DNA from 4 places in the Brevibacillus sp. M2.1A genome. Region 4 is predicted to be linked to each of the others. Evidence: riboswitches for the same ligand, from Rfam matches in the RefSeq annotation. Region 4 holds a riboswitch; each other region holds the start of a gene.

Region 1 (3,120 bases), 640 kb from region 4:
GCATCTGGCGGGAACTCTTCACATTCCTTTTAACAAATCATTTGCCAACTGGGCGGGCTGGATTGTCGATTACAATCGCCCGGTTCACATTCTGGCCAACCCAGATGAGCTGGACGAGATTTTGCAAGCCCTGCATTCCGTAGGGATTGATCATGTCACAGGCTATATCGACTGCGGCAAGTTAATGGAAAGGGAAGCGTCTTCGCTCGAGACAATCGAGGAGGTAACACCGCTGGAGATTGCAGACCGCGTGGAAAAAGGAGAGGTTCACGTAGTAGATGTTCGTAATTTGGCTGAGTGGAAGGAAGGACACATTCCGGATGCACAGCACATCATGCTCGGTACACTCGCCGTGCGGCTGGATGAGATTCTTCGCGAAAAGCCACTTCTCGTACAGTGCCGTTCCGGTGCCCGATCCGCTATTGGCGCCAGCATTCTGAAAGCAAACGGATTCAAAGAAGTGATGAATTTGAGCGGCGGAATATTGAAATGGCAACGAGACGGCTTGGCAGTCGTAGAACTAGGATAAAACGAAGCGAGGAGTTGCAAGGGTGAGCCTATGACTATCGACCTCGTAATCACACTGTTTGTTATCGGTTTCGCGGGATCATTTATCTCTGGTCTCGTCGGGATCGGGGGCTCCATCATCAAGTATCCGATGCTTCTGTACATTCCGCCTGCCCTTGGATTCGTTGCTTACACAGCTCACCAAGTATCCGGAATAAGTGCCGTCCAAGTATTTTTTGCCACCCTGGCTGCTGTTTGGACTCTACGCAAAGATCAGCTTATCCATTACCAGCTCGTTGTGTACATGGGAAGTGCCATTATTGTAGGGAGCTTGCTTGGAGGATATGGAGGAAAATATCTTTCAGCAGATGCCGTCAATATCGTCTACGCCATTCTGGCCACCATTGCTGTAATCTTGATGTTCCTGCCAAAAAAGCGAATGGACGAATGTGAACAGACGACCGAGATGATCTTTCATAAGCCAACAGCTGTATTATCCGCTTTGATTGTCGGAGGTGCCTCTGGAATTGTAGGGGCAGCTGGCGCTTTTATTTTGGTTCCCATCATGTTGATCATCCTTAGGATACCGATAAGAGTTGCGATTGCTTCCTCTCTTGCCATCAACTTCCTTTCTTCCATTGGATCGACCATAGGAAAATGGATGGCAGGGGATATATTGTTTTGGCCATCCGTGATCATGGTATTCGCCAGCATCTTGGCAGCGCCGCTCGGTACAAAGGTCAGCAAACGTTTGGACACCCGGATTCTCCAAACCATTCTAGCCTTGTTGATCCTAGCCACGACAATTAAGATTTGGGCCGACATTCTTGCATTTCCATAAATAATAAAGAAAAATAAAAGAATGTTCTATGAAATTACATTTCATAGAACATTCTTATCGAGAGTGGTGGAGGGACTGGCCCGATGAAACCCGGCAACCTTCGTAATCTACGGTGACAAGGAGCAGTTTGCATAAAGCAACTGCTCTTTGTTGAAACTCGTTTCCCAATTGATGAAAGTATCCTAAAATAAAGAAGAAAGGAGGATACTTTCAAACTGAAATCGGCAGAAAATTATCAGACTATACTGAACTTGAAGCGATCAAGAACGCTTTTCACAATCGATATCAATCCGTGAAGAAACTCACGAACGAAGGGGTATCAAACATATGACAAACACCATACATTCAATAGAATTCATCAAGCGCCGTCAAAAACTCGCGGAAAAAATGCCTGACCACAGCGCACTTGTCCTCTTTTCAGGGGTTGTCAAGACACGCAGCAATGACGATAAATATCTGTTTTCACCAAACCGCAACTTCTATTATCTAACGGGCATTGCGCGCAGCAACCTCATTCTCATGATCACGAAACGCGCTGGTATCGTAAACGAAACGCTATTTCTTCAGCGCCCAAATGAGCTGGAAGCGAAATGGACAGGGGCGGTCTTATCCGATCAAGAGGCGAAGGAGCAATCTGGTATTGAACACTTCGACTATCTCGATGAGTGGCTGGAGTCATTTGGAGTCTTTGTGAGGCGCTGCGAAGGCAAGTCCTCACTCTATCTTGACTTGTATCGCTATCAGTGGAGCGACGAGCTGACCCCTGCAGACAATTTTGCCGAAGACGCGCAGAAGAAATACCGGACCCTTCAAATTCACGATGCGGGCCCATGGCTGAAAGAACTGCGTATGTTGAAGAGTTCGGCCGAAATCGAAGAGATCAGACGTGCGATTACGATCACGGATGAAGCAATCCGGCGCATGTGGTCGTATGCACGTCCTGGAATCATGGAATATGAACTAGAGGCGCACTATGATTTCACGTTGAAGTCGCACGGTGTTCGCGAGCTTCCTTATTTACCCATTATTGCTAGTGGCGTCAATGCTACTATCTTGCACTATGAAGCGAATAATCAGCGTGCGGTAGATGGTGACTTGGTCCTCCTCGACCTCGGTGCAGCATCGAATTACTATGCGGCTGATATTTCGCGAACGTTTCCCGTAAATGGTCGCTTTACTGAACGACAGAAAGCGATCTATCAACTCGTGCTCGAAGCAGAAATCAAGACCATCGAAGCAGTGAAGCCTGGTGTCACACTTTCAGAACTCAATGATGTTACGAAACAGGTCCTGACAGATGGTCTGCTACGTCTCGGTCTCATCCAAGACAGCAGTGAGCTCTCCAAATACTACTATCATTCCGTGTCACATCACCTTGGACTAGATACGCACGATTTCTCAGATTACAATGTTGGCTTGCAGCCTGGTATGGTGATCACGATTGAACCAGGTCTGTACATAGAGGAAGAAGCCATTGGGATTCGGATTGAAGATAATGTGTTGGTAACAGCAGAGGGCTGTGAGATACTCTCGTCACAGATCCCGAAGGAAATCGAGGAAGTGGAAATGTTGATTGGGAAAAAGGAATAGCGAAAGCTTAATGTAACCATAACAAGCTCTGTTATGGTTACTTGCATGTGAACATCTCCTTACAAAAACTAGTAAAACGATAAAGAAATGTCTAATGCATCTTCCAAAAAAAACCATTTGATTGTAAAATAAAGTAAAACCAAAAGGGTGATCCAATATGGGGGGACTGCTAGGGACATTGC
Region 2 (3,120 bases), 1.9 Mb from region 4:
GCTGTACGTAATCAGTGAACTCTTGGACTTCCAGGTTCACGCCTTGTTCTTTCAGTTTTGGTTGAATAAATTTCAAGATTGCTGCATGTGGAACGGGAGAAGCGCCTACCTTCAATGTTACTTCCTTTTGTCCGCCTTGTGCGCCGCCTTCAGCTGGAGCAGGTGCTGTTTCCGTTTTGCCTCCGCAAGCTGCCAAAGAAAATGCCAATACAGTAGAAAGTACAGATACGACTAGCTTTTTCATGAATGATTTCCCCCTTGCATGTATTTCATCTTATTTTTTGAAAATCTATATGGAAAGATCCTATTTGCGGCTGAATTTCAGAACCAGACGGTCCCCCAGCGATTGTAAGATCTGTACCATCACCAGCAAAATAACAACAGTCACAATCATGACATCGGTTTGGAAACGCTGATAACCGTATCGGATCGCCAAGTCACCCAAACCACCGCCGCCAATTACCCCAGACATTGCCGTGTAGGAGACCAGTGTTACCGTCGTGATCGTAATACCTGCGATCAGACCTGACCTAGACTCTGGCAAAAGGACATTCCAGACGATCTGCCAATTGGAAGCACCCATAGATTGTGCGGCCTCGATCACGCCTTTATCAATCTCACGCAGAGAGGTTTCCACCAAACGTGCGAAAAATGGAGCGGCCCCAAACACGAGCGGCGGAATGGCACCCAGTACACCGAGTGAGGTTCCTACGAGCATTTTCGTCACAGGAATCAGCAAGATCATCAAAATGATAAATGGTACCGAGCGCAATACGTTGACAACGAATGATGCGATCGTATAAAAAGTGCGGTTTTGCAAAAGCTGTCCGCGAGAAGTCAAAAACAGAATGATGCCCAACGGCAAACCAATCAGGACGGTAAACAGGGTGGAAAAGCCAAGCATCGTGAGCGTGTCCATCGTACCTTCGCCGATTTCAGCCCAATCCACATTTTCGAATGTCCAGTCCATTTATATCACCTCTACTTCCAAGCCACGTTGGCGCAGCGTCTCGATGGTCTTTTGATTCTGTGCGACATCGCCTTCCAGCTCGATCACCAACTGACCATACGGCGTATCTTTCATGCGGGAGATTGTTCCCTGCAAAATACTGAACACCGTACCGGTCTCTTGCATCGTTTGGAACAGGATCGGCTGGTACGTTTTTTCTCCGAGGAAGGTGACACGAGCAATCGTGCGGTTCCCCGAGGCTTTTTCGTGCTCGACTGCTTCGCGCAGCTCTGTAGAATCTGCTACTTGTTCCACGAATTCTTGTGTTGTTGGATGCTTCGGACGAAGGAATACATCCAGTACGTTACCCGACTCGACGATCTTTCCTCCATCAATCACGCCGACACGATCACAAATAGAGCGAATGACGTGCATCTCGTGAGTAATCAACACTATGGTCAAGCCCAGCTTGCGGTTGATGTCCAAGAGCAGTCCCAGAATGGAGTTCGTCGTCTGCGGATCGAGAGCCGATGTAGCTTCGTCACAGAGCAGCACTTTTGGATCATTCGCGAGCGCACGGGCGATCCCGACACGCTGCTTCTGTCCGCCAGACAGCTGGGACGGATATTTGTCCTTATGTGCCTCCAAGCCCACCAGCTTCAGCAGTTCGTTTACTTTCTTATCAATCTCTGCCTTTGGACGCTTTGCCAGCTTGAGCGGAAAAGCGACATTTTCGCCGACTGTCGAAGAAGACAGCAAGTTGAAGTGCTGAAAAATCATGCCGATTGAGCGGCGCTTTTCTTGCAGCTTCCCTTCATCCAGCTTTGTCAAATCGACGCCGTCCACAATAACTTCCCCTGAAGTTGGGCGCTCTAGCAAATTGATGCATCGGATCAATGTACTTTTCCCGGCACCCGAATGTCCAATGATCCCGTAAATTTCGCCTTGCTCTATGGAAAGGTCGATCCCCGTTAACGCTGGGATGGTTTTACCTTGAACTTGATAGCTTTTATGCAAATGACGCAGTTGGATCAACGCATCCACCTCCCGACCATAATCTTGATAAAAATATGAAAACCCCTTTTTCATAAACGAAAAAGGGGCTGCAACGCAATGTATACGTTCGCATCCACCCTTCTCATCTACACAAGATCCAAACAATCCTGTAGGAATTGGCACCGCGACGTTCATTCGAAAATGAACCGGCTGCCGGGCTTCATAGGGCCTGTCCCTCCGCCTCTCTTGATAAGAAAGATATCTACGTATATTATGTTCGTTTTTTCTATTTCTTGATGATACAAAACGGATTATATCCTTTTTGAAAATATCACGTCAATAGTAATAGCAGGAAAAAGTTTTTTAATCCATGACGCCGTTGCGTATTATGGTCGACTTTACGTGAAAGTGAAATGTCGCATCTTTGAACATCTTTCTCCATTCGGCCTGCGTCATATTTGCCTTCCCTCTTCTATTTGAACGATACACGATCCCGAACCCAGCTGGATCGACATTGAGGTCCTGCAATTTGTGGACTACTTTCTGCAGTTCTTTTCCGAGCTCTTCTTCCAGTGCATGTTCCATGATTTTCATCAACCTTGCATTCTCTAGCTTCAGCGGGAGGGTTAATTCCAAAATCCGCGCATTTAATCGGATGTAAATATCAAAGATCGGGGGAGATACTTGGGTCAGCTCGATTTTTGAATGGCTGGAAATCGTATCAAAGACAAGCTGCACACGATCATTTTTACTTCCGTGATTCTTGTGCACCTCGCCAAAAATATGAGCAGGGACAGAAGTATCGTAGCTCCCAATCCTGAATTTGCCATGCATGAGCTTGATTAAAAAGGCTTCCTTTGGTGTGATCCACCCTACATAACGCTCCCCTTGAAATAATGCGATACCCTTGATTTGCAGCTCATTTCCCTTTTTTGCAATAAACGGCATGATCGGGTCGATTCCTTTGTCATAATAAGCTCGAAAAAACTCATGCATGGTGGAAGACGGAATTTTTTCCCCTTCAATATTTTGCTCAATCATACGGTATAGATAGATTCCGATATTCCCTGCTTCAGAATAGGGATACGTTAACATATCATATGTTTCGCCTTCGAAAAGGCAAAGATAAACCCTGCTGGAAATAGAGGAATCCCGATACAACGTGTCAACGATAC
Region 3 (3,120 bases), 2.8 Mb from region 4:
ATAATATCCGCTCCCTGATACAGGACCTTCAGAATTTCGACCCGTTGCTGTTCCCCAATCGAGCAATTCGCTACCTTGGTCTGCGGTTGAATCGGAATGCGATACTGCTCACTCAGCGCCCGCACCTTGTCCTCCGCATCCTTTCTTTTGAAAAAACCCGCTTGCCTCGGCTCATATCCGATCACGATATTTTCAGCCACACTGAATTCTCCGAAGAGCATAAAGTGCTGGTGAACCATCCCGATTCCATTTCGAATCGCGTCCTCTGGTCCGCGAAAAACAACTGGCTTGCCGTTTAACACGATCTCTCCCGACGTCGGCTGCTCCATCCCGTACAGCATCCGCATCAGTGTCGTTTTGCCCGCCCCGTTTTCCCCGACAATCGCGTGGACTTCTCCTGCTGCCAGTGAGAACGACACCTTGTCGTTGGCGGTAAAATCTCCGTACTTCTTGGTCATGGCCCTCATTTCCAAGCGATCGGTCATTCCCACTCCCTCATTTCTGTACGTCCTTTTATGAAAATGGAAGACCGACTACACAGCCGTAGTCGGTCACATCCATCACTGTGCACAAGCATTTTGACGTGCGTGTTTAGAATTTATCTGGTACTTGGCGAGTTCCCGCTACGATCTCATCGCTGATCGCTTTCACTTTATCCACGACTTCTTGTCCAATAAAAGCGTTCAGCGGCGTTTTACTTTCGTGCGTGACATAGGTTACGCCAACACCTTTTTCCTTCAAGCCGTACGCCACAACACCTGGTTTGAACGTTCCTTCTACAAAGGTCTTCACGGTTTCATAAGCTGCCGCGTCAGTCCCTTTCAATTGGGACAGAACAATATGCTCTGGGTCAATCGTGGTACGGTCAACGTCCTGACCTGCTGTGAAGAAGCCTTTTTCCTTCGCTGCTTCGAAAACGCCGAGATCGCCTACTGCTGCTGCACCGTTAATGAAGTCAGCGCCTTTGGAAGCTTGGAGCAAAGCCAATTCCTTCGCTTTTGCCGGGTCAGTGAAGCTTCCTACATAGTTGACCATCAGCTCTGCTTTTGGATTCGTCGCTTTCAAGCCCTCTCCGAAGCCAACTGTCCATTTTTTCAACTGCGGAATATCAAGAGCGACAACCATACCTACTTTGTTCGTTTTCGTTGCCAAGCCTGCTGCTGCTCCCACCAGGTAAGCCGCTTCCTGCTCGCGGAAAGTAACACTGCGTACGTTTGGCAAATCTACTACGGTATCAATAATCGCAAAATTACGGTCAGGATTTTCGGTAGCTACTTTTTTCAATGCATCCTCTGATGTAAAGGAAGAAGTGATGATCAAATCATAATTTTCTGCAACAGCTACACGCAGATTTTCTTCAATCGCTCCATGGTCCGTAGATTCGATCGTTTTCACTTCTGCGCCCAGCTCTTGTGCGGCTTTCTTCGCCCCTTCATCCATTTGTTGGAAGAACGGATTCACACCGATTTTCTCGGGCAAAATCAAGGCAATTCGCTTTTTGGCCGCGCCCTCTTGTCCTGCTGCTTGTCCTCCTGGCTGATCTGCAGGTGCGCTGGTTCCAGTCGAGCACCCTGTTGCCAATACTGCGAATGTCGTTAATGCCAGCAATAACTTCTTCATGATGTATCTCTCCCTATCCGAACTTTACGTTTTTCTTTATCCTATTAGGTAATGTACGGCTTTTTACCTATTTTTTCAATACTATTTACGAATATTATCTTATAAAATTAATTTATCGTTCGTTTATTCCTCCTCCCCATTTACAAATACACAAAAAAACTCTTCCCGGAGGAAGAGTTTGCGTACGTAGCCGTTCTCTTCCTCATCTGTCAAAACCATGGTACAGGTTTTGCAGGAATTGGCACCTTTCTGTTCATGCATAGACATGATCAGTGGTTGCCGGGCATCATCGGGCCAGTCCCTCCGCCGCTCTTGATAAGGTAGGTGAATATATTTAGTTACAATGGAATTCATTCTAGCAGAACGGTTCGAAAATGCAATTCTTTTTTCTCAATTCCAAACACTTCTAAAAGTAAATCGAAGTTTAAAAAGTCGTCTTTTCAGCACCGTTTAACTTGGCGAGAAGCACAGCCTCTAATTTACGTGAAAGGTTTGCTGGAGGCGATGCGACAACGTATTCAACTCGCCCAGCTCTTCCGTAATCTCACGCACTTTTTGATGCTGGTTTTCTGCTGTCGCAAACAGCTCTTCTAGGTTGGCTACCGATTCCTCGGTTACCGCTGTAATGGTCGACATCTCGATGGCAACTTCGCCGGAACGCACTTTTACCCGGTCCATGCTGGAGCTTACTTGATCAGCAGCTTCCAGGAAAGCCATCATCCCGGCACGCACTGCTTCGATGGAGGCCACTGTTTTTACGGCCAGCTCTTGGCCTTTTGCAACAGACACTTCCCCATTGCTCATATGCTGCACCGCATTCTCACTTTCCTGGTGGAGTGACTTGAGAATGTCGGTAATTTCCTGCGTAGCTGTCGCGCTTTGTTCTGCCAGCTTGCGTACCTCATCCGCTACAACAGCAAATCCCCGACCATGCTCGCCTGCACGCGCCGATTCAATCGCTGCATTCAGTGCCAAGAGATTCGTTTGTGTCGCGATCTGATTAATAGCGCCGACAATTTCCTCTACGCGATTCGCCTGCCGATTGAGCTGGTGAATCGTTGAGGCTGCCACATTGACTGCCTGTACAATTTGCTCCATCTGCGAGGACAGCTCGTTCATCATCTGAACACTTTCTGTCAGGCGACGGTTATTTTGTTGCGATTCTGTTTTCATTGCGTTGGTCTGTGTTGTGACCGCCTCGATTTCCTGATCGATAGATTGAACCTCTTCTTCGATCTTCACCGTAGAATTCGCCTGCGATTCCATACCGACGGCGACTTCCTTGAAGGCTACCATCATTTCATCTGTATTGCGCTTTGTACCTTCCGCATGCTCATGCACATGATCGCTGGTACGATCCAGCTGCTCGGTCATTTGCTGGATGTTCAAAAGCATTTCTCCCAAACGGCGCTCCTTCTCTTCCGCTTCCTGCCTTGCGTCGTGCGCTTTTTGCAGGGAGGCTTGTCCGGCGAGACACAGATACGTGACGGCTCCCATCAT
Region 4 (3,120 bases):
GAGTGATAGCCATACCCGCTTCTTCAATCGTTCCGACGACAACGGAGGCACCGAACTTGTGAATAAGCGGAACCACTTCCTCAAATCGATCCAACCCGTCTTCCAGGTTAATCGAGTTGAGAATGGCCTTCCCTTGCGAATAGCGAAGTCCCAACTCCATGACCTTGGCATCTGTCGAGTCGATCATGAGCGGTGCTTTTACTTTTTTCACGATGAACTGTAGGAATTTTTCCATATCTTCGTATTCATCACGGTCGGGGTCAGCCAAGCATATATCGATGACATGTGCCCCACGCTTTACTTGGGCTCGGGCAATATCAGACGCTTCTTCATAGTGACCAGCTGCAATCAGATCACGGAATTTTTTGGAACCGATGACATTGGTCCTCTCCCCTACGAGCAAGGGACGATTGTCATCTTCGACGTAAACGACCTCGATCCCGGAGACCGCGCTCAGCGGTTCTACAGCAGCACTGCGCGGCTTGCAGTCTTTCAATGCTTCTGCCATCGCTTGAATATGGTCAGGCGTTGTTCCGCAGCAACCGCCAGCGACGTTTATCCAGCCCTGTTCCGCGAACGCCCGCATTTTCGAAGCAAGTCCCTGTGGCGTTTCATGATAATGACCGTTCTCATCTGGCAAGCCTGCGTTCGGATAACAGCTGACCGCACATTGGGCAATTCCTGATAGTGTCCGCAGATGATCACGCATGAACTCGGGTCCTGTCGCACAGTTCAGACCTATAGAAACAGGCTTTATATGCTCCAAGGAGACGTAAAACGCCTCGATATTTTGGCCCGCCAGCGTCGTGCCCATCGGCTCAATCGTACCTGACAGCATAACGGGGAGCTCCTGTCCAAGCTCTTCAAAAGCTTTGCGAATCCCGATCCCGCCAGCCTTGACGTTCAACGTATCTTGCGAGGTTTCTAAAAGAAGAACATCGGAGCCGCCGAGAATCAGACCTTTTGCCTGACGATAATAAGCCTCGATCAGTTCTTCGAAGGTGACACCGCCTGTCAACGAAAGGGTTTTGGTCGTCGGTCCCATGGCACCTGCTACAAAACGCGGCCACTCCTCCGTGGAATAGGCATCCACCGCTTCTCTGGCCAAGCGAGCTGCCGCTATATTGATCTCAAGGTCTTTCTCTGGCACATCGTACTCGGCCAAAACAATGGAAGCAGCACCAAACGTATTTGTCTCGACGATGTCTGCGCCTGCCTCTAAATATTTCTCGTGAATGGAACGAATCACATCTGGTCTGGTCAAGTTCAGGAGTTCATTACAGCCATCATAGGCTTCACCGCCGAAATCATCAGCAGTCAGATTCGCCTGTTGAAGCATGGTGCCCATTGCACCGTCCAGAATCAGAATTTTCCGGGAAAGCTGTTCGCGAAAAGTTGGAAAAGTTGGTTTCATTGACGTGCCCCTTTTCTCCCTTGCATCTGGGTAAATAAAAAATCCTCTTCTTTGAAAGAAGAGGATTTGTCAGCAGATACGAAAACGCCTGAGACATCCTCTTATCTTTCAAAGCACGTAGCTTTGCTGGAATTGGCACCGGATTTTTACCGGTTGCCGAGGCTTCATCAGGCCAGTCCCTCTGCCTCTCTGGATAAGAGTCGTACACTTGTCATTTAGTTGGTTTGCGAAATGTCTTGAATGTTTGCAAGTATCTTAACACCCCCTTTGTCTCCCCGTCAATTGTGAATTGTCTATTTTTTACTGAGCTTCTCTTCTTACCCGCCCATTTTTGCCTAAGTGGGCATCCGCCCAGTCCAATATCGGCATTCGTGTATAGACTGGAGTATAACGGAAAGGAGGGGAAACAAAGATGAGTACATCTTTCTGCGGTAACGGATTCTTCGGTGACTGCTTCGCAATCGTGCTCGTGCTGTTTATCCTGTTGGTTATTATCGGGTGCTCGTGTGACGACTGTTAGATAAGTGTAAAAAAGGCTATCCCAAAAGCCATCAGGAATGGCTTCGGGATAGCCTTTTTTTCTTGTTATTTGGTGATGATCTTGCCTGTCACAGCATCCAGAGTAATATATTTGAACGCCAGCTTTTCGTCACTCCACGGCACATACGCCATCTTTGGTTGAGCTAATTTTTGCCCATCCACATCTCTCCTCAAATAGACCAGCTTTAATGGCATGACTCGTAAATACGCCTCAACAGCCTTGTCTTTCGAGACGATCTCGTCGGATGCTGGAAGCTCCACCAACTCGTGCGTCTCTCTGTAGTTTGCGAACTTTGTCACTTTGCCAGAAGACGGATCGACTGTTACTGAATAAGCCGCTTTCGGCCAGCGATCCTGTACTGGAATGCCATCCTTGCTCATGAGATATCTGAATTCCCATTCGCCCGAAGACACAGGATTCGTTTCGTCTGGCTGTATGACTTGCGCCAATTGCACTTCTTTTATGCCTGGATCAACGTATTTAGGCAGAAAGGCAAGTGCAGCCTCTTCCGCTTGCTCGCGTTTGACTGTCACTGCTGTATCGGATCGCGGTGACCCCAGCCCGACGACACTGCCTGTTTCTGCGAGAACTTCTACGCCGATATACTTGTCATTTTTATCATTCCAGACGTATTCCTTGCGTCCGTCACGGTTACTCTCTCTATAGGTCGAGTCATCCACTTGTATGCCGAATTCCGCTTGCAGCAACGCTTTTGCCTCATCCTTGGAGCGAACCTTGACGTATTCCTTTGGAGATTCGATCGGATGTGCTTCCTTCGTATTCAACTGATCATAAGCAAGCCCGTTATCTCCCGTTCCATACACCATCTTGCCATTGGTCGCGTCGATATACCACTCCTGACCATCTTCACGTCCTCTTTGCATGAAGGAAACAGCTGGTGTGTACTCCAGAATGGGCTGCCACATATCCCCTTGATTTGATTGTGGCTGTATTCTCGGATTCTGCACGTACCGAAGCTTCATATGCTCGCTCAGCTCTTTGATGGCTACCTCTTCTGACACAGCAGTCGATACATCCGGGTACTGCGACGGCTCAAATGATTCGAGCCCCTTATTGAAATATTCGAGGTGGCCAGAGTCGGTTGTTTCGATGCTTATTTCATCAGACAACACCGGCATCCCGTTATAGTATCTCAGGTACAATC

Evidence for each region. A riboswitch is a leader RNA that binds a small molecule or an ion and turns the genes downstream of it on or off. The one in region 4 is predicted to bind S-adenosylmethionine.
Region 1: linked by a shared signal. The riboswitch ahead of HP567_RS17740 (aminopeptidase P N-terminal domain-containing protein) and the one ahead of metH (methionine synthase) in region 4 are both predicted to bind S-adenosylmethionine.
Region 2: linked by a shared signal. The riboswitch ahead of HP567_RS05240 (methionine ABC transporter ATP-binding protein) and the one ahead of metH (methionine synthase) in region 4 are both predicted to bind S-adenosylmethionine.
Region 3: linked by a shared signal. The riboswitch ahead of HP567_RS00775 (BMP family lipoprotein) and the one ahead of metH (methionine synthase) in region 4 are both predicted to bind S-adenosylmethionine.

Annotation. Positions count from the first base shown of each region.
Region 1 is NZ_JABSUY020000001.1:3,623,882-3,627,001, forward strand. It holds gene HP567_RS17730 (MBL fold metallo-hydrolase) at 1-529, shown strand, start outside; gene HP567_RS17735 (sulfite exporter TauE/SafE family protein) at 560-1,348, shown strand; SAM riboswitch class I at 1,400-1,526, shown strand; gene HP567_RS17740 (aminopeptidase P N-terminal domain-containing protein) at 1,676-2,938, shown strand; gene HP567_RS17745 (helix-turn-helix domain-containing protein) at 3,096-3,120, shown strand, end outside.
Region 2 is NZ_JABSUY020000001.1:1,060,030-1,063,149, reverse strand. It holds gene HP567_RS05250 (MetQ/NlpA family ABC transporter substrate-binding protein) at 1-244, opposite strand, end outside; gene HP567_RS05245 (methionine ABC transporter permease) at 305-970, opposite strand; gene HP567_RS05240 (methionine ABC transporter ATP-binding protein) at 971-1,984, opposite strand; SAM riboswitch class I at 2,085-2,201, opposite strand; gene HP567_RS05235 (Ger(x)C family spore germination protein) at 2,309-3,120, opposite strand, start outside.
Region 3 is NZ_JABSUY020000001.1:171,468-174,587, forward strand. It holds gene HP567_RS00770 (ABC transporter ATP-binding protein) at 1-485, opposite strand, end outside; gene HP567_RS00775 (BMP family lipoprotein) at 592-1,620, opposite strand; SAM riboswitch class I at 1,820-1,942, opposite strand; gene HP567_RS00780 (methyl-accepting chemotaxis protein) at 2,095-3,120, opposite strand, start outside.
Region 4 is NZ_JABSUY020000001.1:2,981,427-2,984,546, reverse strand. It holds gene metH (methionine synthase) at 1-1,414, opposite strand, end outside; SAM riboswitch class I at 1,513-1,614, opposite strand; gene HP567_RS14710 (YjcZ family sporulation protein) at 1,827-1,934, shown strand; gene HP567_RS14705 (YcdB/YcdC domain-containing protein) at 2,000-3,120, opposite strand, start outside.